Myxococcus hansupus: one gene and its partner. The protein of the gene in region 1 interacts with the protein of each later gene in a pairwise test. Links are inferred from orthologs where the notes say so. Each region holds a gene or a part of one and is shown on either strand. Other genes may lie near its edges. The genes, in order: ftsZ and A176_RS00220.

Region 1 (14,948 bases):
GGGCGCCCATGTCCCATGACGGGCAGGTAATGCACCGCATGCGCGCCGACTTCGGCATCGCGGTGGAGGTGCCCACGCGAGGCGACAAGACGCTGCACCGGCTCCGGTTCCTGGAGACCGAGCTACACCTGGGCGTGCATTCGCTCGACCTGACGCTGGCGCGCTACGACTTCAGCATCCAGCGCGAGGACCCACTGCTGCGCGTCACCACGTTCCTGGGCAAGCCGCGGCGGCATGACCTCTACCTCAACATGGGGCTCTGGATGGAGGCGCTCCACCTGGAGCAACTGAAGCGTGACGGCCAGGTGGCGCGCTTCCTCTCGTTGGGCGCCGTCCAGGCCTCGGTCGACCTGTGGCACTCGCGGGATTTGGTGTCCTACGTCCGCGTGCGCGCCGGCACGGGCGTCGAAAGCGACCTGGTGCATGGCTTCAACGCCGTCGCGCCCTCCGCGGCGCTGGAGGGGGACGTGACGCTGGACCCAGACGGCTTCCACCACTTTCGGATGAGCGCGGAGGTGGAGACGCTGCTGCTGGCGCCCCGGGTGGAGGGCCGTCCCCGGCGGCCCGAGCGCCTGCGGGTCCAGGCCGGCTACGAAGTCATCCTCCTGGCCATCAACGACCAGCCCCTGAGCCTGCTCGTGGACGGGCGCGGCGTGAGACGTGACGACATCGCCGGCGTTCCCGAGCGATGGGAGTGGTCCGCGTCCGCCGGGCTGCGTTTCTCGCTGTGGGCTCCCGCGCGGCGCTCCGCCCCCATCGCGGTCGCGGCGAGGGAGTAGGCGCGTGTTGATGCTCGGACTGGTGATGCTGCTGGCCACCGCCGCGCCGGGCGCCGACGACGACGCGTGCCAGGCCCTGGACGCGCGAGGCGAGCCCTATCCCATCTGCTTCGACCTGGGAGATGGGCTCGTACTGGGGACACGCGCGCGCATCTCCGGCGCGGGGATGGCGCGGGCGGTGCGCACCGGCGTGCACATTCGGATGGGCAGGAGCAGCCGCAGCAAGGGCTCCCCCTGGTTCAACAACCACCGGCTGCTGACCGCGGAGGTCTGGGACGGTGAACAGCGAGGCTTCACCTTCACCGCGTATGACGGGACGCTGCGGCGGCATCTGGAGGAAGGCTTCATCCTGGTGCCCACCGCGAGGCCCCTTCGCATCCCCTTCCCTTTCGACGTGACGGTGGCGGCGCGCCTGGGCCACCTGGAGCGCCGCTTCTGGGAAGGGCCGGGCTGGACGTTGGAGACGGGGCGCGTGGGGCTGCTCTTGGATCCGGTGCGCTCGGAGACAGAGCGCATGTGGCTGGGCGTGGGCCCCTCGGCGGCCCACGTGGTGCGGCGCGGCCGCGACGGGGCGCAACACACGGTGGCGCCCTTCACCGAGCTGCTGCTCGACGCGGGGCTGGAGTCGGCGGATGGCCTGTCCGCCCTGCGCGCGTCGGCGCTGGCGGGGTGGAGCCTGGGCATCGAGCGCGGCGTGTACTTCCGCGCGCGGGCGGACCTCGGCCTGGAGCGTGTCGTGATGGCCGTGGCGGACCAACCGGTGGTGCTCCAGGTGGCGGGCACCTACGCTCACCGAGACGCGGGGCTGGCCCGGCGCAGTGAATGGACGGCGAGCGTGGGGCTCGCGCTGCGGGCCTTGGGCGCACGGCGGTGAGCGGCTCGCGGGCGTGTCAGTTTCCGCCGAAGACCTTCCGTCTCCCCGGTCCCGGCCTGACGCCGTGGAAAGGAGGGTGCATGGAGAGGAAGCTCGTTTCGATTCAGCGCATTGACCACCTGGAGCCCGTGTCCGGAGCGGACACCCTCCTGAAGGCGCGGGTCATGGGCTGGGACGTCGTCGTGAAGAAGGGTGAATACGCCCCAGGTGACGCCTGTGTCTTCTTCGAAATCGACAGCCTGCTGCCAGAGGGCCGGCCCTGGGCCGAGTTCCTCCGGCCCCGAGGCTTTCGCGTGAAGACGGTGCGGCTGCGAGGCGTGCTGTCGCAGGGGCTCGCCCTGCCGACATCCATTCTTCCCGGCGAGGTTCCGCCGCTTGGGACGGACGTGCGCGACGCGCTGGGCGTCGTGAAGTTCGAACCGGCGCTGCCCGACACACGCGAGGTCGCCGGGCCCTTCCCGGGTCAGGTGCCGAAGACGGATGAAATCCGGCTGCAGTCGGCGCTCGGCGTCCTGGACGAGCTTCGAAGCCACGACTTCTTCGTGACGACGAAGCTCGACGGAACGTCCGGGACCTTCTTCCGCACGCTCGAAGGCGAGTTGGTGGCGTGCTCGCGAAACTGGGCCCTGAAGCGAGGGCCGAACCCCGTGTGGCGCGTGGCGGAGCGGTACGCGCTGGACACTGCGCTCCCGCCGGGCTTCGCCGTGCAGGGCGAGCTGTGTGGCCCGGGCATCCAGAAGAACCGGCTGGGCTTGGACGCGTTGGATTTGTTCGTGTTCAGCGTGCACGACACGCGGACAGGCCACTTCCTCGGGCACGCGGACTTCATCGCGTTCTGCGCGGAGCACGGCCTGCGCACCGTCCCGGTGGAGCACGTCGTCACCGGTGAGGCCGCGCGGACGTTCGACCACGGCCTGGAGCACTACCTGAAGCTCGCGCAGGGCCACTACACGGGCACGAAGCACCGGAAGGAAGGCATCGTGGTGAGGCCGCTCGTCGAGCGGCCCTCGCCCACGCTCGGCGGCAGGCTGTCGTTCAAGGTCATCAACAACGACTTCCTGCTCAAGGACGAGGACTGAAGCACGGCGCCCGGGCGCTCCCCCCAAGGAGCGCCCGGCTCCGGCTCAGTTGTTCGTCGAGGGTGGCGTCGAGGACGGCGTGAAGGCGCTGTTCACCACGTTCAGGAGGGTCCCCGCCAGCGCCACCTTGGGGATGGGCACCGAGGCGAGCACGGACGTCGCCGAGTCGATGACCGCGTGCGTCTTCTGCGCCGTCGTGGAGTTGGGGTTGGAGAACACGTCCTTCGTGTTGGACAGCGAGGACACCGTCCCCAGCACGTTCAGCCCCGGCACGAGCTTGCCCACCGTCTTCCCGACGACCGTCGAGGGCATCGCCGAAGGCATGTTGCCCGTCAGCCCGCCCTTGATGGCGCGCGCGCCCGACTCGAAGGTGTCCAGCACGTTGATGGCGTTGTTCGCGGTGCCCGACATGCTGCCCACCGTGCTCATCACCGGCGTCGGCGTCTTCACCTGCTCCGAAGGCGCGTTCTTGCCCCCCACGCCCTTCGCGATGGTCGCTCCGAGCTGAAGCGCATTGGTCGTCCGGTCTCCGACCTCCACCAGGACCGGGCCGGGCTTGAAGTCCGACACCGGTGGCTTGATGGACGAATAGGACGACTTGTTCCCAAAGATTCTCAGCATGATGTCCCCCCCTAGGCGTGTGCCTGAAGACTACATTGGGGTTATCTGCGATGATTCTCAGGAGTTTCGCCTACATTTTCCGACCCGATTTTCGCGGCGGGAGGGGCGGTCTCCAGCACGGTCCGCAGCGCCAGCTCCGCCGCGCGCAGCCGGGCGTCTTGAGGATCCACCCTGCGCGCCTCCACCAGACGCATCAGGGCCCTGGCGACGTCACCGCGTGACAGCTCGCAACGCACGCCCGCCTCCAGCGCCCCCGTGTCCGAAGGTCCGTACAACCGCGCCTCCGCCGCCGCGTGACACCCCTCGTCCACGCGCGAGGCCTCGAGGAGCGCCCGCGCCAGCTCCACCCGCGTCTCCACGTGCGCTGGCGACAGCCGCACGGCCTCGGTCAGCGGCCCCACCGCCTCCCTGGGCAGACCCAGCCGGCGCAGCACGCCCCCCAGCGAGCGAAGGGGTCCCGGCGCCCCGGGAACCAACAGGGCCCTGGCACGCGCCTCGCGCAGGACGGAGGGCTCGTCGAAGCGCAGCTCCGCCACCATGCGCCCCACCACCTCCTCATATGCGGGGTACGCCGCGGGCCAGGTGAACACCAGCCGGTAGACCCACTCGCCCCGAGGCACGAAGAAGGCCATCAGGTGCGTGGCGCCACCGGGCGCGTCCAGCTCCGCGCGAAGCCGCTGCGCGCTCCGTCCCGCCACCCGCGTCGAGACGGGGCCCGTCACCTTGAGCGTCCGGCCCTCGGGCCCCGGCGCCTCGAGCACCAACACCTCGTGCTGGAACTGCCGCGCCTGCACCGAACCGTCTCCGGGCTCCCCCGTCTCGATGGCCTCCGCGGAGAAGGTCGCGCGGCCACGGCCGGGCAGGCCGTTGGAGAAGGCCCGCCGCCCCTGCCCGTTCTCCTCGCTCCGCCAGTCCTGGGGCAGCGACACCGAGATGCCGAAGCCATCATCCCGCTCCGTGCGCCAGCCCGAGCGCTCCACCACGACGGCGAACGCCAGCACCACCGCCGCCGCCACCAGGCCCACCGGCCGGCGCCAGCTCGAGGAGGCGTCCCAGCGAAGCTCCAGGAACACGCCGGCCAGCAGCCCCGCGAGCAACCCGCCGAGGTGCCCCGCGTTGTCCACGCCCACCGAGGTCCACCCCATCCAGAGGAAGACGAGCACCGTGGGCAGCGCCCCCTCCCCGGACATCCACCGCGACGACAGCCGGGTCCGGTGGCGGCGGCCCAGCACCAGCAAGGCCCCCACACAGCCGTACACCATGCCGGAGGCCCCGACGCTCACCGCGCCCGACCAGCCCAGGGAGCCCGCCATGGTCGCCAGCCCCGCCGCGGCCAGCACCGCCACATAGTCCCGGCGCCGGCAGAGGCGCTCCAAGCCGCTGCCCGCCGCCAGCAACACCAGGAGGTTGAGCCCCAGGTGAAGCAGGTCCCGGTGGAGGAAGTTGGCGGTGACGAGCCGCCACCCCTGCCCCGCGTCCACGACCAGGGGCCCCGCCTTCGCGCCCCACCTCAGCAGGGTGTCCATCCCCAGCGGTCCCATGGAACGCGCCGCGGCATGGATGCCCCCCAGCAGGGTGGCCAGGATCAGGGTGACCCAGGGTACCCCCCCGGGTCGCACTTCACCGGCCGATTGACCGATGGACAACACGCCCGTCTGCCCCTCCTCCTCGGGAGAAAGTCCTGTCTTTTGAGGGGGATACATGGCTTGTACAGGGAAAGGGCGTTCTGCTATGACTGTACGCGGATCGGACCCGTGCTGAAGCTCATCATCGAAGACGACGAGGGGCGCAAGACTGTCGTTCCCTTCGTGCGTGACGAGATCACCATTGGCCGTCAGGAGGGAAACACCATCCGCCTGACGGAACGCAATGTGTCTCGTCGTCACGCACGATTGGTACGGCTCAATGGCCACGTCGTGGTGGAAGACCTGGGGAGCTATAACGGCACCCGGATCAACGGCGAGCGAATCGCGGGCCAGTCGCCCCTCAAAGAGGGCGATCTGGTTCAGATTGGCGACTACGACCTGGCGCTCCAGGCCGAGGCCGCAGCCAACGCCGCCGCAGGCCCCATCACGACCAAGGTGCCCGCTCGCCGGGCTGAACCCGCGCCGGAAGAGGACGACTCCGACGACGACGCCGAGGAGAGCGACCATACGCCGCCCTCCCTCAGCGCCGCGGACGCCCGCCGGCACTCCACCTCCATCATCCGGTTGGATCAGGTGGAAGCGGAGCGCCCCCGGAAGGTGGTGGACGTCTCCGCGGACGACGCCCCCCGGCTGCTCGTGCTGTCCCCGGACGAGCTCAAGGGCCAGGAGTTCGCCTGCATCCGCACGGAGCTGCGGATCGGCCGCACCGACGACAACGACATCACGTTGGATCATCGGTCGCTGTCGCGCACCCACGCCAAGCTCGTCCGAGAGGACGGCGGGGAGTGGCGTGTCATCGACATGCAGTCCGCCAACGGGATGACCGTCAACGGCGAGAACTACGCGCAGGCCACGCTCGCGACGGGCGACATCATCGAGCTGGGCCACGTGAAGCTGCGCTTCGTGAGCGCCGGCGACGCCGCGGATGACGTGGCCGGCGGGGGTGGCTCCCGTTCGAAGCTGCCGCTGGTGGCGGGCTTCGTCGCGCTGCTGCTGGGCGGTGGAGGCGCGGCCTTCTATTTCATGAATCAGCAGGGCCAACAGCCGACGCCGCCGATCGCCATCGCGCAGCAGCCGGAGACGCCCACGCCGATTCCGGACGAGCCGGACGCACCGACTCCCGACGACCCGCCCCCGCCAACACGGTCGAGGCCGCGGCGACGCCGCCGAAGACGCCCGAGACGCCTCCGCCTCCGCGGGGCCCCTCCATCGAGGAGCAGCGCGCCGTCGCGGACAAGGCCATCGCCGCGCGCGACTTCGACGCGGCCGTCACCGCGCTGGAAGGCATCAAGGACGCCAACGGACAGCGCCCTCGCGACATCGAGACGCGGCTGGACGCGGCCCGCGCCGAGCAGTTGATGAAGAAGCGGCTCGACGAGGCGCGCGTGGCGCTGACGGCCGGCAAGCTGCCCGAGGCGGACGAGGCCCTGCGTGAGAGCGCGGCCACCAAGGCGTTCGCCAAGGAGTACGCGGCGCTGAAGGCGCAGGTCACCGAGGCCCAGAAGAAGGCGGCCGCGGCGGCCGTCCCCACCTCGGGTGTGGAGAAGCCGCCGGCGCCGGTCTCCGAGGCCGCGAAGGCCGAAAAGGAAGGCCTGGACCACCTCACCAACAAGCGCTACGGCCAGGCCATCGAGCGGCTCGAGCATTGCCTTGGCTTGGATGCCAAACGCGCGGAGTGTCACCTCTACCTGGGTGTCGCCTTCGCACGGAATCAGCAGACGGAGCAGGGCTTGAAGCACTACCGGCGCTTCATGGAGCTGGCGCCCAACCACCCTCGCTACGCCGGCGTGAAGAAGCTCGTCGACGATTACGAGCAGAAATAGAAGTAGTGGCCCGCCGGAGGCGCCCCCGCCCCCCTGGGGACCTCCGGCCACATGTCCCTGAACTGCAGCGAGGAGACGCTGTGCAGATTCGCATCCTGGTAGTTGATGATGAGCAGGACAACTGCGACTACCTCAAGCTGGTCCTGACCCGTGAAGGCTACGAGGTGGTGACCACGACGGATCCCACCCAGACGGTGGAAATCCTCCGGGGCTCCGACTTTCACCTCGTCATCCTCGACATGATGATGCCGCAGATGTCGGGCACGGAGGTGCTGGAGCAGATTCGCAAGTACGACACCGACGTGGCCGTCATCGTCGCCACCGCGTATCCCACGGTGGACACGGCGGTCGCCTCGCTCAAAGCCCAGGCGTCCGACTACGTCAAGAAGCCCATGGAGCCGGAGCAGTTCATCACCGCGGTCCGCAACGCCCTGCAGAAGAAGGGCTTGTCGCAGGACCCGGAGGCGGACCTCCACCGCGCCATTGGCCGCACCATTCGCGACGCGCGCAAGACGCAGGAGCTCACGCTCAAGCAGCTCGCGCGGCGCACCGGCCTGTCCGTGTCGCTGCTGTCGCAGATCGAGCGCGCGGAGTCCTCGGCCTCCATCTCGTCGCTGTACAAGATTGCCTCGGCGCTGCAACTGCGCATGGGCGAGCTCTTCGGCGATACCTGATGTCGCCGTCGCGGTACCCCGCCGGCCGCCCTGACTAGCGGCCGGAGAAGCGGGGCGGGCGCTTTTCGAGGAAGGCTGCCCGCCCCTCCTTCGCGTCCTCGCTGCCGAAGGCCGCCGCGCGCAGGTCGCGCAGCCGGGCCTGGTCGGACGCCTCCAGCGGCGCTCGCGCCAGCCGCCCGAAGGACTCCTTCATCCCCGACACCGCCAGGGGTGCATGACTCGCCAGGGTCGCGCACAGCGCCAGGGCGCGTGCCTCCGCGTCCGCGACGCAGTCATCCAGCAGGCCCCAGTCCAGGGCTTCCCGCGCGCTCAGCTTCCGCGCCGCGAGGAAGAGCTGCTTCGCCCGGGCCACGCCCACCAGCCGCGCGGCCCGCGCCAGTCCCTCGGGCGAGTACACGATGCCCAGCCGCGCGGGCGGCATGAGGAAGACGGCGTTGGGTGTGCCGATGCGGAAGTCGCAGGAGGCCGCCAGGTCGAAGCCCGCGCCCACCGCCGCGCCCTCCACCAAGGCCACGCTGGGCGCCGGGTGGGACTCCAGCTTCAGGAGGCACTCCACCAGCAGGTCATCCGGCAGCCGCCCGTCCGCGCCGGGTGGCCCCAGGTGCGTCAAGTCGTAGCCGGAGCAGAAGGCCCCACCCGCGCCCCGCACCAGCAGGGCGCGCACGTGGGGTGCCGGCTCCAGCGCGGCGTCCAACCGGGCCAGCAGCCCGTCATCGAGCGCGTTGCGCCGGGCCGGGTTGGACAGCGTCAACACGCGGACCCCGTCGTCGCGGTCCTCGACCCGCAGAGTGGCCCCTGACTCGACGACGGGCTCCACTGCTAGCCGAGCACCACGAGGACGTCGCCCTCGTTGACGGACTGGGCTTCCTTCACCCGGATTTCCTTCACCGTCCCGCCCTCCTCCGTCTCGACGGGCATCTCCATCTTCATCGACTCGAGGATGACGAGCGTGTCGCCCGCGTTGACCTGCTGGCCCACCTGGACCTCGATCTTCCACACCGTGCCGGTGATGTGCGCCGCTACGTCCGCCATGAATCCGTCCTCCTCAGGGGTGTTTGGGTCTGGAGCCAGGCCCCGCTACGCCGGCTTGGCGTGGTGCTCCAGGAAGTGCGTGTCCAGCTCGCCGGCATGGAAGGCCGCATCCTGCACGATGCGCAGGTGGAGCGGGATGTTCGTCTTGATGCCTTCGATGCGGAAGGACTGCAGCGCCGCCACGGAGCGCTCAATCGCCTGCGCCCGCGTCTCACCGCTGACAATCAGCTTGGCGATCATCGGGTCGTAGTTGGGCGTGACGGTGTTGCCCTCGCCGTAGCCCGCGTCCAGCCGGACGCCCTCACCCGTGGGGGCCTGGAACACCTTCAGCGGCCCCGGGGACGGGAAGAACTTCACCGGGTCCTCGGCGTAGATGCGGAACTCCAGCGCCGCCCCGCGCCGCTTCACGTCCTCCTGCTTCACGGTGAGGCGCTCACCCGCGGCGATGCGCAACTGCCAGCCGATGAGGTCCAGCCCCGTGGTGAGCTCCGTCACCGGATGCTCCACCTGGAGACGGGCGTTCATCTCAATGAAGTACACCTGCCCGTCCGAGTACAGGAACTCCACCGTGCCCGCGTTGGCGTAGCCAAAGGCCTTGGCCGCGGCGATGGCGGCGCTGAACAGCTTCTGCGCCAGCTCCGGGTTGCGCCCGTCCGCGAACAGCACGGAGGGGGCCTCCTCGACGACCTTCTGGTGGCGGCGCTGGATGGAGCACTCGCGCTCCAGGCCGTGGATGAGGTGGCCGTGGTGGTCACCCAGAATCTGGACCTCGATGTGCCGCGGCGCCGGGAAGTAGCGCTCCACGTACACGCCTTCCTTGCCGAAGGCGGCCTTCGCCCGGTCCGTGCACTGGCGGTACGCCTTCTCCAGCTCCGCGGGGTTGTTGGCCACCGCCATGCCAATGCCGCCGCCGCCGCTGGCCGCCTTGATGAGCACCGGGAAGCCGATGCGCTCCGCCGCCGCCTGGGCGCTGGCCACGTCAGGCACCACGCCGTCGCTGCCGGGCACCACCGGGACGCCCGCCTCGGCCACCAGCTTGCGGGCCTGGCTCTTGTCCTTCATCCGCGCCATGGCCTCCGGCGGCGGACCCACGAAGACAATCCCCGCGTCCTGGCACGCCTGGGCGAACTCACCGTTCTCCGACAGGAAGCCGTAGCCGGGGTGGATGGCCTGGGCCCCCGTCTGCTTCGCGGCCTCCAGGATGGCGGCGACGTTCAGGTAGCTGTCCTTGGCCGGCGCGGGGCCAATGCGCACCGCCTCGTCCGCCTCCTTCACGAAGGGCAGCTCGGCGTCCGCGTCCGAGTACACGGCGACTGTTTTGAGCCCCATGCTCCGGGCCACCACGCCGATGCGGCGGGCAATCTCGCCCCGGTTGGCGATGAGCAGTTTCTGGAACATGGCGAAACCCTTGGGGTGTAGGTGCGAAAGGGCGGCGAACCTAACCCTCGCTCCCTCCCAAGACAAGGGTGCGGACGGACGTGCAACAGGTCCCTACAGTCCAGTAAATTTGCGGGTCTACGAGGCCGTGTCGTACCTTGTTCCCCGTGACGCCCCCCTCCTCTTCAAGCCCTGGCGGCGTGGTGGATTTGCACCGCGCGCGCCGTGCCAAGCGCCTGGACCTGTACCGTGGCCGGCAGGCGGACCGCGTGCGGTTCGTGCGCACCACGCTCGAGACGCTGACGCAGAGCGGTACGCTCTTCACGCAGGAAGGCACGCGCCGCGGCCTGGCCCTGCTGAAGGCGCTCCAACTGCTGCAGCGGGCGCAGGCGCGCCTGGAGGAAGTCTCCGGCGACGGTGTGCTGCCCGCGGCCCGGCTCCCGGAGCGCGTGGACGCGCTCTATTCGGAAGTGGACGGCCTCTTCGACCGCGCGGACACCTTGTCCGGCCGCGACGAAGCCAGCGTGGCCCAGCTTCCCGGCCGCTGAGCCCCGCCGCACGACCCTTCCCCTACGGCAGCTCCGTCTGACCCTGGCGGCGCAGGAACGTGGGGATGTCGAACTGATCCTCGTCCAGCGGCAGCGGCGCGTCCTTCACCACCGAGGTGCGCGCGCTCACGGACTTGGGGCTCTCCACGGGCATGGGGCGCGAGCCACTGCTCTTCGCGGGCACCAGGCTGGCGACTTCCTCGCGCGCGTTGGCCAGCACGGACGGGCCCGGACGGGACAGCGGCATCTGGACCACCGGCGTCGCCGTGCGGACCTTGGGCGCGTCGCGGTGAACGAAGCCCGTGGCGATGATGGTGATCTTCACCTCGTCCGCGATGTTCTCGTCGATGAGCGAGCCGAAGATGATTTCCGCCTCGCTGTCGGCGGCGTCGTGGACCAGCGTGAGGGCCTCGTTGACCTCCTGCAGGGTCATGTCGCGGCCACCGGTGATGTTGATGAGCAGGCCCGTGGCGCCGTCGATGGAGACGTCCTCCAGCAGCGGGCTGGCGATGGCCTGCTGCATGGCGATCAACGCGCGCTTGTCACCCGACGAGTTGCCCGTGCCCATGAGCGCGATGCCCTTGTCGCTCATGATGGTCTTCACGTCGGCGAAGTCGACGTTGATGTAGCCGTGGTACTGGATGAGGTCGCTGATGCCCTGCACGGCGTTCAGCAGCACCTCGTCCGCGCGCTTGAACGTCTCCAGCAGCGGCATGGGCTCGTTGGAGAGCGACAGCAGGCGCTGGTTCGGAATGGTGATGAGCGTGTCCACCGCGGCCTTGAGCTCCACGATGCCCTGCTCGGCCTGCTTGCGGCGCTTGTTGCCCTCGAAGAGGAAGGGCTTGGTGACGACGCCCACGGTGAGGCAACCCAGGCTCTTGGCGATGTCCGCGATGATGGGCGCGGCGCCCGTGCCCGTGCCGCCACCCATGCCGGCGGTGACGAACACCATGTCGGCGCCCTCGAGCACCGCGGCAATCTGGTCGCGCGACTCCAGGGCGGCCTCGCGGCCCATCTCCGGGTTGGCGCCCGCGCCCAGGCCCTTCGTCAGCGTCTGGCCGAGCTGAAGCCGGGTGGGCGCCTTGCTCGCGGCGAGCGCCTGGACATCGGTGTTGGCGGCGATGAAGTCCACCCGGTCCAACTTGGACAGGATCATCGTATTGACCGCGTTGCAGCCGGCCCCACCCGCCCCGACGACCCGAATCTTGGCGGCCTGCTTGTTCTGATCGAACTGGTCCATGGTGGTCCTCTCGCCTGGAGTTGCGCGATGCAGCGCGCGTGCTCCCAACCTCCACAATCATCAGCAAGTCCCACGCTTTGGCAAGTATTCCGCTACGAGCCTGTAGCGGGATGCTGCGCGTCCGAGTCCTGACGCGCACTTACGCAGTCCCAGGGACGTGCAGGCGTGCGGCGCGGCGGGCGAACTTCGCCTCTTGACTCGCGATTGCCGGGACTGCGTACCGGGTCGGCTCCAGCATGCCCGAAAACACGAAGGGTGGCCCCGAAAACTGTTTCGGAGCCACCCTCGGATGAAATCAACCGGTGTGTTTCACCGGGTATTCAAGGCCAGCGCGAGTCAGCGTGCCTCGCGCTCCACTTCGACCTTCGCCACGCGGAGGATGGTGAACCCCACGCGGCGGTTGTTCTCGCGGCCCTTCGCCGTCTTGTTGGTGTCCACCGGCTTCGTCTCGCCGTAGCCCACCGCCTCCAGACGGCCCTCGGCGATGCGCTCCTTCACCAGGAAGGCCTTCACGTTGTTGGCGCGGCGCTGGGACAGGTCCAGGTTCTTCGCGTCGTTGCCCTGGTCGTCCGTGTGGCCCTCGATGCGGACCAGCTCCACCTGCGGGTTGGCGCGCAGCACCGCGGCCACCTGCTTCAGCAGCGGGAACGAGCGGGCCAGGATGACGTCCTTGCCGGTCGCGAAGTAGACCTTCTCCAGGATGACGATGCGCTCGCCGTCGACGAGCACCTTCACGGTGCCCTTGTCCGGGCAGCCGTCCTCGTCCTGGAAGCCGTTGATGGTCTCCGGCTCGTTGGGGCACTTGTCCTCGGTGTCGGGGATGCCGTCCCGATCGTTGTCCAGGTCCGGGCAGCCGTCCTCGTCCTGGAAGCCGTCCATGTCCTCGGGCTCGTTGGGGCAGCGGTCGTCCGGGTCCATGATGCCGTCGCCATCCGTGTCCACCGGCGGCGGAGGCGGCGCCACGTCCGGGCAGCCGTCTTCGTCCTCGAAGCCGTTCACCGTCTCCGGCTCATTCGGGCACTTGTCCGCCGTGTCGGGGATGCCGTCACCGTCGTTGTCCGGGTCCGGGCAGCCGTCCGCGTCCTGGAAGCCGTCCTTGTCCTCGGGCTCCGTCGGGCACTGGTCGTCGATGTCCAGGATGCCGTCGCCATCCGTGTCCACCGGCGCGGCCTGCGGCGGCTCACGCGACGGGTCCGGGCTGTAGCTGAAGCCCGCGAGCAGCCGGAAGCCCGGCGTGCCATAGCCCCGCGTGAGGCCCGGCCCACCGCCCACGTGCGCGGAGAAGCCGCCCAGCGCGCGGTACTTCAGCGCCGCCAGCAGCTCCAGCGGGCGCTCCTCGGTGTTCTGCTGGTCCAGGCCCACCGCGCCCACCACCGTGGCGGCGAGCGCCAGCGGCACCTCGCGCACGGAGAAGGGCACCTCGGCGCCCACGCCGTAGGACACCGCGTTGCCGATGTTCAGGTTGCGAAGCTGCTGCTTCTCGCGAAAGTCCACACCCACGTTGGCGGCCACGCGAAACCGCTCGCCGTACTCGGCCACGACACGCGGCTGCACCCCCAGCCCGGAGCCGCCGAGGAAGTCCGAGCCACCGCCCGTGGGCAGCACCACCGGCACCGTCAACGCGAGGGAGAAAGAGCCCTCCTCCAGCAGCCGGGCCTTGGGCACCAGCCGCAGGTCACCGATGCCGCCCGAGCCCACGCCTTGCGCGAAGGACGGGTCCACCATGGGCGCCGCCTGCGAGCGCTGAATCGTCACCGGCAGCAACACACCGAGTTCGAAGCGATCGAAGAGGCCCACCGAGCCCATCAGGTCGATGCCCACCTGGCTCCGCACCAGGGCCGTGATGTACCGGCCCGAGCGCGGGTCCATGAAGTTGAGCGGCTTGTCCGCGTAGTTCACGGACATGCCCACGTTCCACCCCAGGTGGGAATGCACCTGGGCGCTCTGCACGCCCAGGATGTCCTTGGAGCTGGGGCCCGGCTTGTACTGCTGCACGTCGATGGACTGCGAGGCGGACAGCGACGGCACCTGCGCGGAGGCAGGCACCGCCACCATCATGCCCGCCAGCGCGAGCACCGCCGCGGCCACCGCGGAGAACCCGCTGGCCCGCCCCGCCGTGCGGCGGAAACGGCCCAGCAGCGGCAGCCCGAGGAGCAGCAGCGCCAGCGGAGCGAAGGTGCCCGCGCCGCTCGTGCTGCAGCCCCGGCCGGAGATGATGAAGTCGTCGTTGCCATCCAGCGGGTTGGTACCGCCCGCGACTTCCTCACCGTCGTTCACACCGCCGTTGTCGGTGTCCGCCTTGTTCGGGTCCGTCTCACCGTTGTCCCACGCACCGTTGCGGTTGGCGTCCTCGACACCGTCGAGCAGGCCGTCACCGTCCGTGTCCGGGTTGAGCGGATCCGTCGGGTTGGCGCCCTTCACTTCCACGCCATCCGTCAGGCCATCCGCGTCCGTGTCCGGGTTGTTCGGGTCCGTCTCCGTGGCGTCGACGCGGCCGTCGCGGTTCACGTCCTCCTCGCCGTCACGCAGCCCGTCACCATCCGTGTCCGGGTTCTTCGGGTCGGTGGTGGTGCTCGGGTCCGCGTCCGGACGGAAGTTGGGCGAGGTGCGGTCGGTGTCCGCGTGCGCGGTCTCCAACGTGATGCCCGCCTCGGTGCCGTCCAGGATGCCGTCGTTGTCGCTGTCGGGGTCCAACGCGTCGATGAGGCCGTCACCATCCGTGTCGGTGATGCCGTCGAGGCCGTCGGGGATGCCGTCGTCGTCCGTGTCCGCGTCGTTCGGGTCCAGGCCCAGCGCGATTTCCGTCGCGTCGTCGATGCCGTCACCGTCGCTGTCGACGTCATCCGCGGGGTTGAGCGGATCCGTCTCGCCCGGGTCCACGCGGCCGTTGCGGTTGGCGTCCTCGATGCCGTCCCACACGCTGCCGTTGTCCGTGTCCGGGTTGAGCGGGTCCGTCGTCGTCGTCGGGTCCGCGTCCGCCACGAAGCGCGTCATGTCGGTGCCGGTGCCCTGGGGCGCGGTGAGACCGATTTCCAGACCGTCGGAGAGCAGGTCACCGTCGGTGTCCCAGAGCTTCGGGTCCGTCTCACCCTGGTCGACGATGCCGTTGTGGTTGGCGTCCTCGTTGCCGTCCAGGATGCCGTCGTCGTCCGTGTCGTCGTCGAGCGGGTCCGTGCCAGCGACGTTCACCTCGATGCCGTCCGGCAAGCCGTCACCGTCCGTGTCGGGGTTGTTCGGGTCGGTGCCCAGCGCGAT
Region 2 (14,876 bases), 1.5 Mb from region 1 along the record:
GGACACGAAGGCGGACTGGGCGAAGGTGGCGAAGTTCCTGTCCAAGTTCAGCCGCGATGCCTTCAACGCGACGACGCTGATTACAGACGCGGAGAACAGCCGCTACCGGCAGGGGATGATCGACAAGCTGGCGGCGGCCTTGAAGGCACCCGGCGAGCACGAGGCCTTCCTCAAGTGGCTCACGGAGGACATCTACAAGGGGAAGCGGACCACCGCGGTCATGGAGCGGCTCGCGGACGTCGCGAAGGAGGCCATCGAGCCGACGCTGCTCCGGGTGATGGGCGATGACTTCCTGAACAAGCTCAAGGAGCGCATCCAGCGGCTCAACGAGGGCGCGGAGCCGGTGGCCGCGCAGGAGGGCGCCAACGTCGTGAAGCCGGAGTCGGCCAAGCCCTTCGAGGCGGAGTCCCGCGCGCAGGCGGATGAGAAGGGCCGTCCCGCCGTGGAGACCACCGAAACGGAGCTGGAGTTCTACCGCGCGGTCCGGGACATCTGCGTCAAGAACGGCTACGTCGCCGACGACATCCTCTTCCGGGACACGGCCAACTATTTCAACGTGTCGTACAAGCGGCCCACGAAGTGGTTCGCCCGGTTCTTCGGCAACGGGAAGCGCAAGAGCATCGTGACCTGGGTCCCGGTGGAGGATGCGCGGGCCGTCGCCGCGGGCTTCGAGGTGGAGGCGTCGCCCGCGGCCCTGGGGACCAGCCGCGTCTACATCGAGTCGGTGCCCCAGGTCTGGGCGCTGAAGGCGCTGCTGACCCGCAGCCTGGAGCTGTCGAAGACGGCGCGGGAGGACTCCCCGGCGGCGGACGCCGCGGCGCAGGACGAGACGAAGCCCGCGTTGAAGGTCGTCACCAGCGGGTGAGCCCACCGCGCGTGGTGAGGGCGGGGTTCATGCCGCCGCCGCGCGAATCGCCGGGAAGCCCATGGCCTTGAGCGCGAAGACGCCTGCCACGGCGACAGCCTGCCCGGCGATGAGCGCGTTGCCCACGGCCGTGAGGGTCTCCGCGTGCAGCACCATGAGCAGGATGCTGCCGAGGACCCAACCGCCGTCCACGAAGAAGTGGACCAGGACGGCGCCAGGGACGGGCTGCCGCGAGACCCAGTAGTTGAACGCGCCCCAGGGCATCAGGAAGAGGCCGAGGCCGAACAGGAAGCTGGACGGCAGCGCCCAGCCCGCGAGCTGGGTGAGTGTGGGTGCAAGCAGCATCAGCGCCAGGCCCAGGCCCAGCGCGGCGGCCGTATCGACCTGGTAGACGAAGCGGGGATTCTGAAGGAACCGAGGCAGCATGGTGCTCTCCGAGTGGGTGGGGACGGGAGGCAGAGTGTTCCTGGCAGGGAATGTTCTCAATTACCTCGAAGGTCATCGTCGCGCGTCACGGGCTGCGGCAGTCTGGGCTCGAAAGGGAACACGGCGATGATTGGACCGCTGCTCAAGGAGTGGAGAACCCTGCGTGGCAAGAGCCAGTTGGCGCTCGCGCTGGAGGCACAGGTGTCGGCACGCCACCTGTCGTTCCTGGAGTCGGGCCGCTCCGGCGCCAGCCAGGACATGGTCCTGCGGTTGGCGGAGGCGCTGGGCCTGGGGCTGCGGGACCGCAACGCCCTGCTGGTGGCGGCGGGCTTCGCACCGCAGTTCGGCGAGCGGGGCTGGAACAGCGCGGAGCTGTCGGAGGTCCGCCGGGCGGCCGGTCTCATCCTCGCTTCGCATGAGCCCTACCCCGCCATCGTGGTGGATGGCACCTACACCGTGCTCGACGCGAACTCCGGAGCGCTCGCGTTGATGGGACATCCGCGCGAGGCCCTGGGGCAGGTCAACCTGATGGACCTCGTCTTCGTGCCCGGGCCCGTGCGCGAAGCCATTGGCAACTGGGAAGAGGTCGCGAGGTATCTGCTTCACCGGTTGCGAGAGGGCACGCGGCTGAGGGGCCCTCGGTCCCCCGTGGCGGCCGTGCTTGCGCGCGTGCTCGCCCAGCCAGGCGTCGAGGCGTTGACCTCACTGCGGCCCGCCAACGCGGGCTCCGTGCTGGTGCCGCTGACCTTCACCCGCGATGGGACGACGACGCGCTGGTACACAACGCTCACCAGCTTCGGCGCGCCCCAGGATGCCCTGGTGGAGGAAATCACCATCGAGCAGTTCCATCCGATGTGACGGGTTATTCCCCCGGCGGTGACGTGTTGCGGCGCGTGCGTGCCATGGCCATTTGATGGAGAGGGCTGGGCCCGGTCATCCACCCTGGGAGGCAGGCATGTTTGGCAACACGCAGGCGTTCAGCGGTTTCGCGGTGAAGGACGTGGTGGCGGCCCAGAAGTTCTACGGCGAGACGCTGGGCCTGAAGACAGACGTGTCGGACGGCATGCTGACGCTGCACCTCGCGGGTGGCCGGGACGTCCTCGTCTATCCCAAGGACAACCACACGCCCGCGACGTACACGATTCTCAACTTCCCCGTGGACGACATCGAGAAGTCCGTGGACGAACTGGGCCGCCGGGGCGTGCGCTTCGAGCGTTATGACGGCTTCGACGCGGACGCGAAGGGCATTGTCCGGAGCGACATGGGGCCGCCCATCGCCTGGTTCACGGACCCCTCGGGGAACGTGCTGTCCGTGCTCCAGACGAAGTAGGCGGGGGCCTGGAGTGCCTCCAGGCCACCCGCGGTGGGGCGAGGCGAATCAGAGCGCCTTTTCGAGCGTCGTCTGCAGCGATTGCACCCGGGTGTCCACGTCGTCGACGTTGCAGAACCGGTGGTCCAGCGTGAGGGTTCCGTCCTCGAAGGTGACCCACTCCGCGCCGTAGACGTCCTTGACGTCCTGGATGACGATCTTCTTCAGGTGGCTCACGAGCGCCTCCTTGCCCATGTCATCGATGCAGATGTTCTTGAACGCGATGACGACGGGCTGGAAGTAGAGCGTCGGCCAGGACTCGGTCCAGGAGCCGGAGTACGCGTCGTCCTTGGTGAGCGAGTCCCACTTCACTTCGATGGGAACGTCGAAGCCCGCGGCCTCGTCAATCTGCTGCTTCAGGCCCGGCAGGACGTTGGTCTCGAAGTTCTTCACGATACGGCGTTCAGCGAGTCCCATGATTCCCCCTCAAGGGTGTTGTTGCCCTTCATAGGATTATCAAGGGGCGCCTTCGCTCTAGAACAGGAAAAACGCGAGGCGGGCCGCTTACAGGAGGATGAAGTCGCGTGGCTGAAGGGGCTCGGGCTGGGGTTCGCCCAGGGCTTCTTGCAGGTTCATCTCCACGGTGCGCGCCATCGCCAGCAGGGAGAGGTCGTTGGGCTCCGTCCCGAAAGGCTCCTCCAGCTCATCGCTCAAGCGGTCGAGCCCGAAGAAGGTGTAGGCAATCATCGCGGCGAGCACGGGCGTGAACCAGCCCAGCGCCTCCGCGAGGCCGAAGGGGAGCAGCAGGCAGAACAGGTAGGCGGTGCGGTGCAGCAGCACCGTGTACGTGAAAGGCAGCGGTGTGAAGCGGATGCGCTCACACGCGGAGAGCACGCTCATCATGCCGTGGACGCGTGTCCTCAGCTCGCTCCAGGTGATGTCGGTGAGCTGCTTCTCCCGGAGCAGCGCGGCCAGCTCGCGGTCATGTTCGCGGAGCAGGGCATTGGGCCGGTTCTGGCTGGCCAGGACGCGTGCGGCTTCTGGCTCCGGGAGGAGGCGGACGAGGTCCTCGCGGGCATCGTGTCCACGCAGGTGCGCGGCCAGTGCATGGGCGAAGGCGATGTTCCGCCGCACCAGCCCTCGCGCGCCGGCGCCGCCCAGGAGCGCGATGGCTTCATGGGAGAACGACCGCAGCTCGATGATGAGCGCGCCCCAGTGCTTCCGGGCCTCCCACCAACGGTCGTAGCAAGCGTTGTTCCGGAACCCGAGGAAGATGGAGAGGGCGATGCCGAGCAAGGACAGCGGCGCCGGCGAGGTGACCTGCAGGTGCAGATGCCCTTGCTGATATGCCCAGACGACGAGCGCGGAGAGCGCCGCGATGCCCAGGACATGGGGCAGGACGCGCGGCAGGATGGTTCCTCGCACGACGAAGAGGAGCCGAATCGAGCTGAGACGGGGGCGGACAATCACGGGCAGGGGCCTTCCTGCGCCAAATGCCCCGAGTCAGCAAGTGCCCCGCTCCGAGGCCCGTTCAGCCATTAGGGAGAGCGGGGTCCGCAGGTAAGCGGATACCACTGTCCATCGCGAATGCACCCGATGGTCTGATCGGCGAAGGACCAGACGCCCTCCGAGGAACCTCGCAGTACGGTGAACTGCAACGGCGCTCCGTCGGGAAGCGCCAGGGGGCGCAGCGTCGTGTCGGACGCATGGTCGATGCCGGCCAGATGCGCGACGTAGAGGACATGGCGGCGGCTTCCGCGCGCGGAGGCCCCGGCCCGGTGGTGTGACGGGCCGAGGTGCAACCGCGCCGTTGGGGGTCGCCGAACGTACCACCCGGTTTCGACGCGGGCGGGCCGGAAGAACCGCGGGCCCGCTCGCGTCAGGGACGCACTTCGGTCCTGCGGTGGAACCCCATGTCCGTTCTCGGCGTGGTGGTGGTGGTCGTCGTCGTGGCTCCCAGGCTCTTCTTCCACGGGAAGGTGAGCGCCAGCGCGACGCCCGACAGACCCACGATGGAGTAGATGAGTCGGCTCAGCGCGCTCATCGCCGTCCGGGTCTCGCCACCGAACAGCGCGTTCACGAGGTTCCAGTTGAAGAAGCCAATCAGGCCCCAGTTGATGGCGCCGATGATGGCCAGCACGGCCATCGCCTTGGCGAGCCCTCCTCGGGTTCGGTCCGCTTCCACTCGTTCCATGGCTCGTATCCTTGGCTAGGTGTGTCCCATCCGGGCGGATGGGTGATGCCTCCCGGATAAGGTGTTGCCCGGAACCGTCCTGGCTACTGCGCCCGCGTCAATTGCCAAGGCTCGGTGCGTCGGCCGCCGTGCCGTCTCGCGGCCGTGCCCCACGCGGGGCGCGCGTCGCCGCGTGAGTGGGTTTCTGGGGCCTGCGCGGCCTGTTAGACGTGTCAGGCATGTCCTCAGCGCCACCTCGCTCGCCCCCTGTTTCGCCGCATGACTATGCGCCCGCCGTCGATGCGGTGGTCGCCCAGCTCCTGACGGGCGGCGTGCTCCGAGGGAATCGTCGTCGCGCCGAGCAGTTGTCTCGGTGCCTGATGCAGGCGCCCGTTCCGGAGACGATCGAGGCGCTGCTGGACCGGCTCTACGCGGCGCCCTCCTACGGAAAGGACGGCGTCTTCGGTGATGAGACCAGCGCGTTCGCCCTGGTGCGGTTGGCGCTTCACCTGTTCGGTCCGCCCACCCGCACGGCGTCGGTGCCAGGAGACCTGGTGGTCTCCAATCACCGTGAGGGCGCTGTCCGGAGTCCGCTCTGGATTCCCGGCCACCTGAACATCGAGGGGTCGCTCGACGTGGACGAGGGCGCGTGGCTGCTCTGCACCGGAGACGTCCGCGTGGGCGGAGCCACCGTCGACTACGAGCCGGGTTCAATCATCGCGGTGGGCGGCTCGCTCTCCACCGCGCGGATGAGCACCCTGGGCGCCGTCGTCATTGGCGGGAACCTGGACGTCGCGGACACGCTGCTGGCCTGGCGGAACGATGAGCGACTCGTCGTCGAGCAGACGCTGCGCGCGGGCCTGCTGGTGGCGTGTGACCACACCGTGGTCGCGGCGCACGTGGACGCTGTCCGCTTGGACTCGGACGCGGAGGGGTCGCTGCTTCACCAGTACCTGCGCGACGAAGTCCTGACTGGGGCTCCCGGCGACCTGCGCCTGGATGTCGAGGCCGCGGACCAATGGATTCGGAGGAACGCGTCGCCTCGGCGGTGAGGGGGCTCAGCGGGCGGGGATGTCCGCCAGCCGCCTGGAGATGCTCGCGCCGACAGCCATTGGCGCAAGGCCTGACATCCGGCGGGGGCCGCCCTGGAGTCGTGCCCGCAGTCGGGCGTACTGTCCCGGGCGGCATGCGCACACTCTACGGATTGAGCTACTCGGGTTGGACGGAGAAGGCCCGCTGGGCGTTGGACCACCACCGGGTGGCCTATCGCTACCACGAGCACCTGCCGCTCCTTGGCGAGCCGTTGCTGCGTTGGCGCACGCCCCGGGGCACGCGGCCCGCCGTGCCGCTGCTCATCGATGACGGCGAGGCCTTCCCCGGCTCGTTCACCATCGCGAGGCGCGCCGAGGAGCTGGGGCAGGGTGAGCCTCTCTTCTCCGCCGCGGACCTGCCCGCCATCCAGCGCTGGGAGGCTGACAGTGAGCAGGTGCTCTCCGCGGCGCGGGCCCGGGTGGTGGCGAGGCTGATTCAGAATCCCCAGGCCCAGGCGGAGAGCCTTCCCGCCTTCCTGCCCTCGGGCTCCGGCCGCTGCTGGCGCCCACCGCGAAGCTGGGCGCGCGCTTCGTGGCCCGCAAGCACCACGCGCCGGGTGACGCGGAGGTCGCGATTCGCGACACCGTCATCCCCGCGCTGGAGCGGCTGCGCGAGTCATTGCGAGGCCAGCCGTACCTGCTCGGCCACTTCAGCTACGCGGACATCACGGCCGCACTGATGCTCCAGTGCGTGCGGCCCGTGGATGACAGCCATCTCCCCCTGGGCCCGGGCACGCGGGAGGTGTGGTCCGACGCGGCGCTCGCGGAGCGGTTCCCGGACCTGCTCGCGTGGCGGGACGGCCTCTACGCGAAGCACCGCCGTCCCTGACCCGCGCGCGTCACGGCGTCGGCGGAGGCGTGGTGCCTTGCGGAACGTGGAGGCCCTGCTGCCCCAATCGCTGACGGACCATCTCCTGAATCTGCTCGGGCGTCTTGCCCTCGAAGTCCTTGGCGGTGAAGGCCGCGGGCACCGAGGCCGGCAGGCCCGTGGCGGTGGTGGGCGGCGCCACCTTGCGGTAGCCCGCGGGCACCTTGAAGCGTGAGTCGGGCTGCTTGCCCTGCTGGATGTTCGTGAGGTTGACCTCGGTCACCTGTCCCGAGGGGCTCGTCGTGCGCGCGCGCACGTAGGGGACTTCGGGCAGGTCGGTGGGCCGCCACAGCTTCTGCTGCGTCGGCACGCCCGTGGCGCCGGGGATGGTGCCTTCGTACACGGCGGAGGGATGCCCGTTCACCTGCTCCGTCCCCACCTGCCGGTAGCCCTGCTCCTTGAAGCAGGCGTCGTAGCTCTGCGTCTTGCTGGTGCACGACGCGGGCAGCTTCACCGGAAGGTCATCCAGGCTCCGCTCGGTGGCCACCTTGTGCGCGTGGACCAGCGTGGTGCCCGTGCGCTTCTCGAAGTCGAACAGGATGGACATGCTGCCGCCGGACATGTCGGGCAGCTCCGCGTCCATGCGCATCAGCCCCTTGCGGCCGTACACCTTGCCTTGGATGTCCGGCGGCGGCTTCTTGCCGGCCTCCAGCTTCATCTTCGTGACGACGTCCGCGGACCAATCCGCGAGGGCCGGGGAGGCCACCAGCAGGGCGGCGGCGGTGAGCGCGGACAGCCTGGGACGCGAAGAGGTCGTTCTCATGCGCGCACCACAGTCCACTGTCCGCGGGCCTGTCAAACCCAGCCCTGAAAAGCGAAACGGCGCCAGCCTCGTGAGAGGTGGCGCCGTGGGGCCTGGCAGGGTGGAGCGTGAGGCTCAGCCCGGCTGGCAGACCTGCCGGAGGATGTCGAGCGACTCCAGCGCCTTGCCCGCGCCAATCACGACGGCGGACAGCGGGTCCTCGGCGAGGAACACGGGCAGGCCCGTCTCCTCGCGCAGCAGGGTGTCCAGGTTCTTCAGCAGCGCGCCGCCACCGGCCAGCACGATGCCGCGGTCGGCGATGTCACCGGCGAGCTCGGGCGGTGTGCGCTCCAGCGTCAGCTTCACCGCTTCGACGATGCCGTTGACGGGCTCGGCGAGCGCGTCCCGGACCTCGTCGCTGGACACGGTCAGCGTGCGCGGCACGCCGGCCACCAGGTCACGACCCTTGATCTCCATGGTCATGACCTCGTCCGTCGGGTACGCGGTGCCGATGCCCATCTTGATGAGCTCCGCCGTGCGCTCGCCGATGAGCAGGTTGTACTTGCGCTTCACGTACTGAATGATGGCTTCGTCCAGCTTGTCGCCGCCGATGCGCACGCTCTTGGCGAACACGATGCCGGCGAGGCTGATGACCGCGACGTCGGAGGTGCCGCCGCCGATGTCCACAATCATGTTGCCGCTGGGCTCCGTCACCGGGAGGCCCGCGCCAATGGCCGCCGCCATGGGCTGCTCGATGAGGTAGACCTCGCGGGCGCCGGCGTTGGCCGCGGCCTCGCGCACCGCGCGGCGCTCCACCTCGGTGATGCCGGAGGGGATGCCGATGATGATGCGCGGGTTGACCAGCGTCTTGCGGTTGTGGGCGCTCTGGATGAAGTAGCGCAGCATCGCCGCCGTGATTTCGAAGTCGGCGATGACGCCGTCCTTCATCGGGCGAATGGCCACGATGTTGCCCGGGGTGCGCCCGAGCATCTCCTTGGCTTCCTTACCCACCGCGAGGACCTTCTTGCCCCCGCGCGCGTCATGCTGGACGGCCACCACCGAGGGCTCGTTGGAGACGATGCCCTGGCCGCGGATGTAGATGAGCGTGTTCGCCGTGCCGAGGTCGATGGCGAGGTCACGCGAGAAGAGGGTGTGAAGCCAGTCAAACATACGGGGGCGGGAACTTTCGGGGGGTCGGCGGAATTTCCCCGTCATCGCGGGGGCAGACGCAGGCCAAGGTACTACGCGACGCAGCACGGAGGAAGAAAAGCCGGTAGCGGCTTTCACCTCTGGCAGGAGGGCAGTCGGCCATCGGACGCAGGGCCCCGCCGGGCCTTTCAGGGAATGGGCGTCGGCTCGCCCTGCGCGGCCTCGAAGCGCGCGGCCACGAGCCCCGCCTCCAGCGGCTTCTCCTCGGGCAGCGCGGCGGGGGGCAGCGTCCCCTGGGCCTCGGCGTCGCGGTACTCGGGTGTCTGACGCAGGGCCTCGCTGGTGACGTGGAGCAGGGTGTCACGCACGGGCTCGAACAGCAGGGCGGTAAGGTACCAGGCTGGGGCGTAATCCAGGCGGATGAGGCCGTGGACGCTCCACTTGTGGGGCGCGTAGTCCCACGGGCAGCGGCCGAGCAGGCGTTTGAGCAACCAGCCCGTGCCGTACTCCGCGCCGAAGATGAGCCCCGTGTAGGCCAGGGCCCGCAGGGGCCGGGGCAGGGGCTTGAGCCGGGCGGAGACCTCCTCCAGCGCCAGGGCCGTTCCTCCGTAGATGGGGTGCATCCATAGGTAGGTGCGCGCCGTGGCGTTGCGGTCCTTCTTCAGCGCGGCGCCCGTGCCGGTGAACATCACCTCGAGCACCCACCCGACACACCCGTAGACGAGGAATCTTGAAAGCACCTCGAAAAGCTAAGTCGGGCCCGGAGAAGGGGCACTCCTGCCCCGCAGGCCCATGACGCTTGTCCGCCGGGGCTGTGCCATGGCGGACGAACTGCCCGCCCCCGGATGAGGCCACTCGTGGGGCCGACACGGGCCCACACCCGGGAACCCCGGGCCCGCCCAGGGAGGGCGGGGCCCGGTGAGGCGGGGTCAGCCCGGGATGCCGGCCGACCAGCGCTGCGTGAGGTACAGCTCGGCGAGCTGGGCCGCGGAAAGGTCCTTCTCCTCGCCCACGTAGGTGCGCTCGGTGGAGATGCCCACCTCGCCGCCGCCCACGCCGGCGTGGATGCCCACGCCCAGGTCACCGGAGACGGTCTGCTTGTCCTGGACGGTGGCCTTCACGTCGACCTTGCCGTTGAGCTGGTCCAGCGCCTGACCCACCTCACCCCGAGCGATGCTGCCAAAGGCGCCGCTGGTGGCGATGTCGTTGATGTTGCCGCTGATCTCCGTCTTCACCTCGCGGCCCGTTCCGCCGCCCAGGCCCAGCGCGGACGCGGAGGCCTGCCGCGAGTCGGTCAGCGTGAGCTTCGCCTCCATCGTGTCCCGCGCGGAGGCGCCCACCTCGCGGGCCGTGCCCTTCGGGTCCTTGATGAAGTCCGTCGGGCTGAAGCCCTCGGGCAGCTCCACGCTCTGCTCCAGCTCCACCTGGAGCTTGCCGGAGGCGTTCGCGGAGGCGCTGGTGGGCAGGGACACGTCGCCGGGAATCTTCACGCCCGCGGACGCACCCGCGTTGGCGCTGATTTCGAGGCTCTGCTTGAGGGTCAGCTTCTGGGGCTTGCCGCCCTCCATTTCGATGCGGGCGGTGGTGCTCTGGTTGACGCCGGCACCGGCGCTGGCGCCCGCGCTGAGGGCATCCGGCAGGCCCTTCATGCCCAGCTCCGCGTTGACGCTGGCCTCGGCGCCCATCTTGAACTCCACGGCGCTCATGTTCTCCGTCAGGCCCGCCAGGTCCGACAGCGGGTCACCCAGCACCTGATTCACGCCGGCGCCCAGCACGGGGTTGGTCGCGCTGGCGCCCGCCGTGGCGGTGGAGGCCGCGATGATGCGGGTGGCGTTCTTGGCCTCCTCGGCGGTGTCGAACTTGAACTCCACCGTGGCGCCAGCGGTGCCGAAGGCCTCGGCGCCCACGTCCGCCGCGCCCTTGGCGCCCAGCTTGGCGGCGACGCCCGCGCCGACCTCGCCGGTGACGGCCACCGTGTAGCCGCCGCCCTCTTCCTCACTGCGGCTGACGCCCAGCGTGCCCTTCACCTTGCCGGCCAGCGTCGCGCCGTTGGCCTCGGCGTAGAGGCTGATGGAGGTGCTCTCGCCCGGCTTGAGCTGGTCCACCTGGCGGTTCAGGTTGACGGCGTCGCCAATGGCCCGGGCCGTGTCCACCGGGTCGCGAACCACGTCGGCCGTGCCCTGGAGGACCCCGCCGATGATGTCGTTGCCAATCGCCTGCAGGGGGTTGGCCGTGGGCGCGTCCTGGATGGCCCGGCCCGCGAGGTCCAGCCCGTCCGCGGCGATGTCCGTCGCCTTGTCGAGCACCGGGCCCGCGCGCTGCGCCGCCTCCTGGAGGACGTTCCCCAGCCCGTTCGCCGTGACGGCGGTCGCGGTGGCGGTGGCGCTCAGGGTGCGCTGCGTCGCGGTGCGGCCCGCCTCGAAGACGTCCCCGGCGGCGTTGCGCACGTTGCCCGCCGCGTCCTGCACGCGGTCCTTCGTTCCCTCGACGACGTTCCGGGTGGCGCCGACCACGCCGCCAGCGACCTGTCCGACCTTGTTCTTGGTGTCCTCGACGGCGTTCTGGGTGGCGCCGACCACGCCGCCAGCGACCTGACCGACCTTGTCCTTGGTGTCCTCGACGGCGTTCTGGGTGGCGCCGACCACACCGCCAGCGACCTGTCCGACCTTGTCCTTGGTGTCCTCAACGGCGTTCTTCGTGACGTTGGCCACACCGCCGGCGACCTGACCGACCTTGTCCTTGGCGCCCTCGAAGACGTCCTTCGCGCGCTCGGCGGCCACGGAGGAGACCTTCTCCTTCACTTCCGCGGCCTTCGCGGCGGCCTGCTGCGCCGCCTCCGCCGCCTTCTGCGCCGCGGCCTCCGCCGCACGCCGGGCCGCCTCCGCCGCCCGCTTCGCCGCCGCCTCCGCCGCTCGCTTCGCGGCATCCGCCGCGCCACCAATCAGTCGACCGATTCCCATGGGGGTACCTTCTCCAGTCCGTCACGGCCGTTCCTGTTTCGCGGGGGCGGACAGGACGCGGCGTGCGTGCTTCAGGGGTGTGGTGCGGAACGGCGGAGCCTCACGACGCGCCGTCCTGGGCCCTCCACCGGGTCTGTCGCGAAAGCAGGCACGGGGACCTCCTGCCCTTTAAAAAGAGCGGGTAGGGTGGGGGGCTGCGAGGATTCTCAGGAAATGAGGCGGAGGAGTTTCGTCGGCGTGGCAGAAACCAGGCCGCCAAGCCCTGGTTTGGCGTTTTCCCAACGTGGGGGAGCGCTTTACTGGGGTGCACCCGCGTAATACAGGAGAAGCGGATGCGCTCCGCCGGCCCGACATCGTTGCTGTCCGCACCCCGGCGACGCGCGCACGGGCTGGTGCTGGTCGTGGCCTTGGGCACGGCGCTTGCCTCCCTGTCGGGGATCAACGCGGTGCGCTGGGCGGAGGCGGCGGAGGCCGCCGTGGCGCTCCGTTCCGATTCGCGCGACGACGCGCGGATGGACCGCGGCAGCGTGGCCTTCGCGGGCAAACGGCCCCGGCAGTGGCGCAGTGGGCGCCTGGCCGGGGTGGGCGCGGACACCTGGGCCTTGGTGATGAGCGCCGGGGCGGTGGGCGTGACGAAGCCCATCCTGGGCCGGGGTCGCGAGCCCTTCCACCTGGGCCTCCATGAGGCACACCGTCAGGCTCGAGAACGGCGGCAGGCCGTTGCCACGGACACCGCCCGGCTGCTGCGTTCCGCGGCCCTGGCGGTGTCTGGCGGTGACGCGGGAGACCGGCCGAGGCTCGTCACCCAGTCGTTGCGCGGCCCACCCGCCCACGGCTGAAGACGGCGCTCCGGTTCGCCCCGGCCGTAACGCGCCTGCTCCTTTCGTTTCGTTCCGCATGATGCGCGGTCCGCCGGATGCCGCCGGGCCGGTTCGAACCTTTATCTTTCGTTGGGTTTTTTCGAGGTGCACCGATGCATGGAGCCCACGAGGTCCTCCAAGCCATTGCCGTCGTCCTGTGCGTCGCGGCAGTGACGACGGTCCTCTTCCAGAAGCTTCGCCAGCCCGTGGTGCTGGGCTACATCCTGGCCGGCCTCGTGGTCGGCCCCTACCTGCCGATTCCGCTCGTCGCCAATCCGGAGGTGGTGACGACGCTCTCCGAGCTGGGCGTCATCCTCCTGATGTTCTCGCTGGGGTTGGAGTTCAGCCTCCGCAAGCTGTTCGCCGTGGGCCCCACGGCGGGTGTCACAGCCGTCATCCAGTGCAGCATCATGATCTGGCTGGGCTTCGTGGTGGGACGCGCCTTCGGGTGGACCACCGTGGAGAGCCTCTTCACGGGCGCGCTCATCGCCATCTCCAGCACCACCATCATCGCCAAGGCCTTCGACGAGCAGAACATCCGAGGCCGGCTGCGCGAGCTGGTGGTGGGCGTGCTCATCGTCGAGGACCTCATCGCCGTCCTCTTGATGGCGACGCTGACGGCCGTCTCCTCGGGCAGCGGCCTGTCGCTGGGCGAGCTGTCCATCACCACGGGCCGCCTGGTGGCGTTCCTGGTGGGCCTGGTGGTGGTGGGCCTGTTCATCATCCCGCGCGCGGTGCGCTACGTGGTGAAGCTCAACCGGCCGGAGACGACGCTGGTGGCCAGCGTGGGCATCTGCTTCGCGGTGGCGCTGCTGGCGCAGGCCTTCGGCTACTCGGTGGCGCTGGGCGCCTTCCTCGCGGGCTCGCTGGTGGCGGAGTCCGGCGAGGAGAAGGTGGTGGAGCACCTGGTGCAGCCGGTGAAGGACATCTTCGCCGCCATCTTCTTCGTGTCGGTGGGCATGCTCATCAACCCGGAGCTGGTGCGGGAGCACTGGGCGGCCATCCTGGTGCTCACGGCGGTGGTCATCGTCGGCAAGATTCTCAGCGTGGCGCTGGGCGCCTTCCTCACCGGCAACAGCACCCGCACCTCCGTGCAGGCCGGCATGAGCCTGGCGCAGATTGGTGAGTTCTCCTTCATCATCGCGGGCCTGGGCCTGTCGCTGAAGGCCACGGGGCAGTTCATCTACCCGGTGGCGGTGGCCGTCTCCGCCATCACGACGCTCACCACGCCGCTGTTGATTCGCGCCTCGGGGCCGGTGGCCAGCTACGTGGACCGCAAGCTGCCCAAGCCGCTGCAGACCTTCGTGACGTTGTACGGCACCTGGGTGGAGCGGCTGCGGGAGGCGCCTCGGCGCCAGACGTTCGGCGCGGGGGTTCGCCGGCTGGCGCGGCTGCTGCTCCTGGACGCGGTGCTCATCATCGTCCTGGTGATTGGCACGTCGCTGATGGCGGGCCGGCTCGCCGGCATCATCGAGGCGCAGCTCGGCATCGACGACCAGCTCTCGCGCTACATCATCATCGGCGGCGCGATGCTGCTCTCCATCCCGTTCCTGGTGGGCGTGGTGCAGGTGGCGCGCCGGCTGGGCGAGGAGCTGGCGGAAGCGGCGCTGCCCGGACGCAAGGACGGACGGGTGGACCTGGCGGCGGCGCCCCGGCGCGTGCTGCTGGCGACGCTGCAGTTGTGCATCATCCTGCTGGTGAGCGTGCCCATCGTGGCGATTACGCAGCCGTTCCTCCGCGGCGCCATGGGCCCGGTCGTCGTGCTGGCCCTGATTGGCGCGCTGTGCGTGACGTTCTGGCGGGGCGCCACCAACCTGCACGGCCACGTCCGCGCGGGCGCGCAGGTCATCGTGGAGGCGCTGGCGGCGCAGTCGCACTCGCGCGAGCCCGGCGCGGATGAGCACGCACTGGACCATGTCTCCAAGGTGCTGCCCGGTCTGGGTGAGCCCGTGCCCGTCCGGCTGGATGCGTCCAGTCCCGCCGCGGGCAAGACGCTGGCGGAGGTGAACCTGCGCGGCCTCACGGGCGCGACGGTGCTGGCCATCCGGCGAGGGGACTCCAGCGTGTCCGTGCCGTCCGCGCAGGAGGTTCTCCAGCCGGGGGACGTGCTGGCGCTGACGGGGACGCACGACGCGGTGGAGGCGGCGAAGAGCCTGCTCACGGGCGCGCCGTTGCCGGCGACGGTCTCCGAGCCCTCGGGCGTCCAGGTGTGACGGGACGTGGGGGCGGCCCTCGCGCCGCCCCCGCCGGGGACTACCGCTTCACGCTGTACTTGGCGATGGCGTAGAGGGCGCGCACGCCGTCCTTCCAGCCAATCTTCTTGCCCTCTTCGTAGGTGCGCCCGTGGTAGCTGATGGGCACCTCGAAGACGCGCCAGTTGCCGCGCGCCACCTTGGCGGTGATTTCGGGCTCGAAGCCGAAGCGGTCCTCCTC

What was found.
Region 2: the proteins of ftsZ (region 1) and A176_RS00220 interact in binary tests that used the Escherichia coli proteins (3 or more experiments, as listed by UniProt). The link is inferred for Myxococcus hansupus from one-to-one orthologs.

What each region holds. Positions count from the first base shown.
Region 1 is NZ_CP012109.1:1,540,325-1,555,272, reverse strand. What follows is about bases 9,585-12,416. They hold ftsZ (cell division protein FtsZ), read right to left. Parts: upstream 11,694-12,416; coding sequence 10,476-11,693; downstream 9,585-10,475. Other genes in these bases: agmC (adventurous gliding motility protein AgmC), read right to left, coding at 12,030-12,416; A176_RS06420 (hypothetical protein), read left to right, coding at 10,064-10,453; A176_RS06425 (acetyl-CoA carboxylase biotin carboxylase subunit), read right to left, coding at 9,585-9,926. Outside these bases: A176_RS06470 (hypothetical protein), read left to right, coding at 1-779; A176_RS06465 (hypothetical protein), read left to right, coding at 790-1,653; A176_RS06460 (RNA ligase (ATP)), read left to right, coding at 1,734-2,732; A176_RS06455 (hypothetical protein), read right to left, coding at 2,778-3,353; A176_RS06450 (rhomboid family intramembrane serine protease), read right to left, coding at 3,395-4,879; A176_RS06445 (FHA domain-containing protein), read left to right, coding at 5,108-6,358; A176_RS39670 (tetratricopeptide repeat protein), read left to right, coding at 6,358-6,822; A176_RS06440 (response regulator), read left to right, coding at 6,903-7,496; A176_RS06435 (enoyl-CoA hydratase/isomerase family protein), read right to left, coding at 7,531-8,313; A176_RS06430 (biotin/lipoyl-binding carrier protein), read right to left, coding at 8,316-8,528; more of A176_RS06425, read right to left, coding at 8,574-9,584; more of agmC, read right to left, coding at 12,417-14,948. UniProt on the Escherichia coli protein: Essential cell division protein that forms a contractile ring structure (Z ring) at the future cell division site. The regulation of the ring assembly controls the timing and the location of cell division.
Region 2 is NZ_CP012109.1:41,799-56,674, forward strand. Bases 6,628-9,387 are described here. They hold A176_RS00220 (rod shape-determining protein), read right to left. Parts: upstream 8,645-9,387; coding sequence 7,610-8,644; downstream 6,628-7,609. Other genes in these bases: A176_RS39520 (hypothetical protein), read left to right, coding at 6,628-6,693; A176_RS00215 (hypothetical protein), read right to left, coding at 6,704-7,495; A176_RS00225 (putative ABC transporter permease), read right to left, coding at 8,812-9,363. Outside these bases: A176_RS00170 (type I restriction enzyme HsdR N-terminal domain-containing protein), read left to right, coding at 1-865; A176_RS00175 (hypothetical protein), read right to left, coding at 893-1,291; A176_RS00180 (helix-turn-helix domain-containing protein), read left to right, coding at 1,418-2,149; A176_RS00185 (VOC family protein), read left to right, coding at 2,247-2,621; A176_RS00190 (hypothetical protein), read right to left, coding at 2,670-3,077; A176_RS00195 (bestrophin family protein), read right to left, coding at 3,165-4,070; A176_RS00200 (DUF378 domain-containing protein), read right to left, coding at 4,480-4,794; A176_RS00205 (hypothetical protein), read left to right, coding at 5,013-5,825; A176_RS00210 (glutathione S-transferase N-terminal domain-containing protein), read left to right, coding at 5,960-6,544; more of A176_RS39520, read left to right, coding at 6,484-6,627; A176_RS00230 (hypothetical protein), read right to left, coding at 9,553-11,583; A176_RS00235 (hypothetical protein), read left to right, coding at 11,916-12,422; A176_RS00240 (monovalent cation:proton antiporter family protein), read left to right, coding at 12,557-14,656; A176_RS00245 (glycosyltransferase family 2 protein), read right to left, coding at 14,697-14,876. UniProt on the Escherichia coli protein: Forms membrane-associated dynamic filaments that are essential for cell shape determination. Acts by regulating cell wall synthesis and cell elongation, and thus cell shape.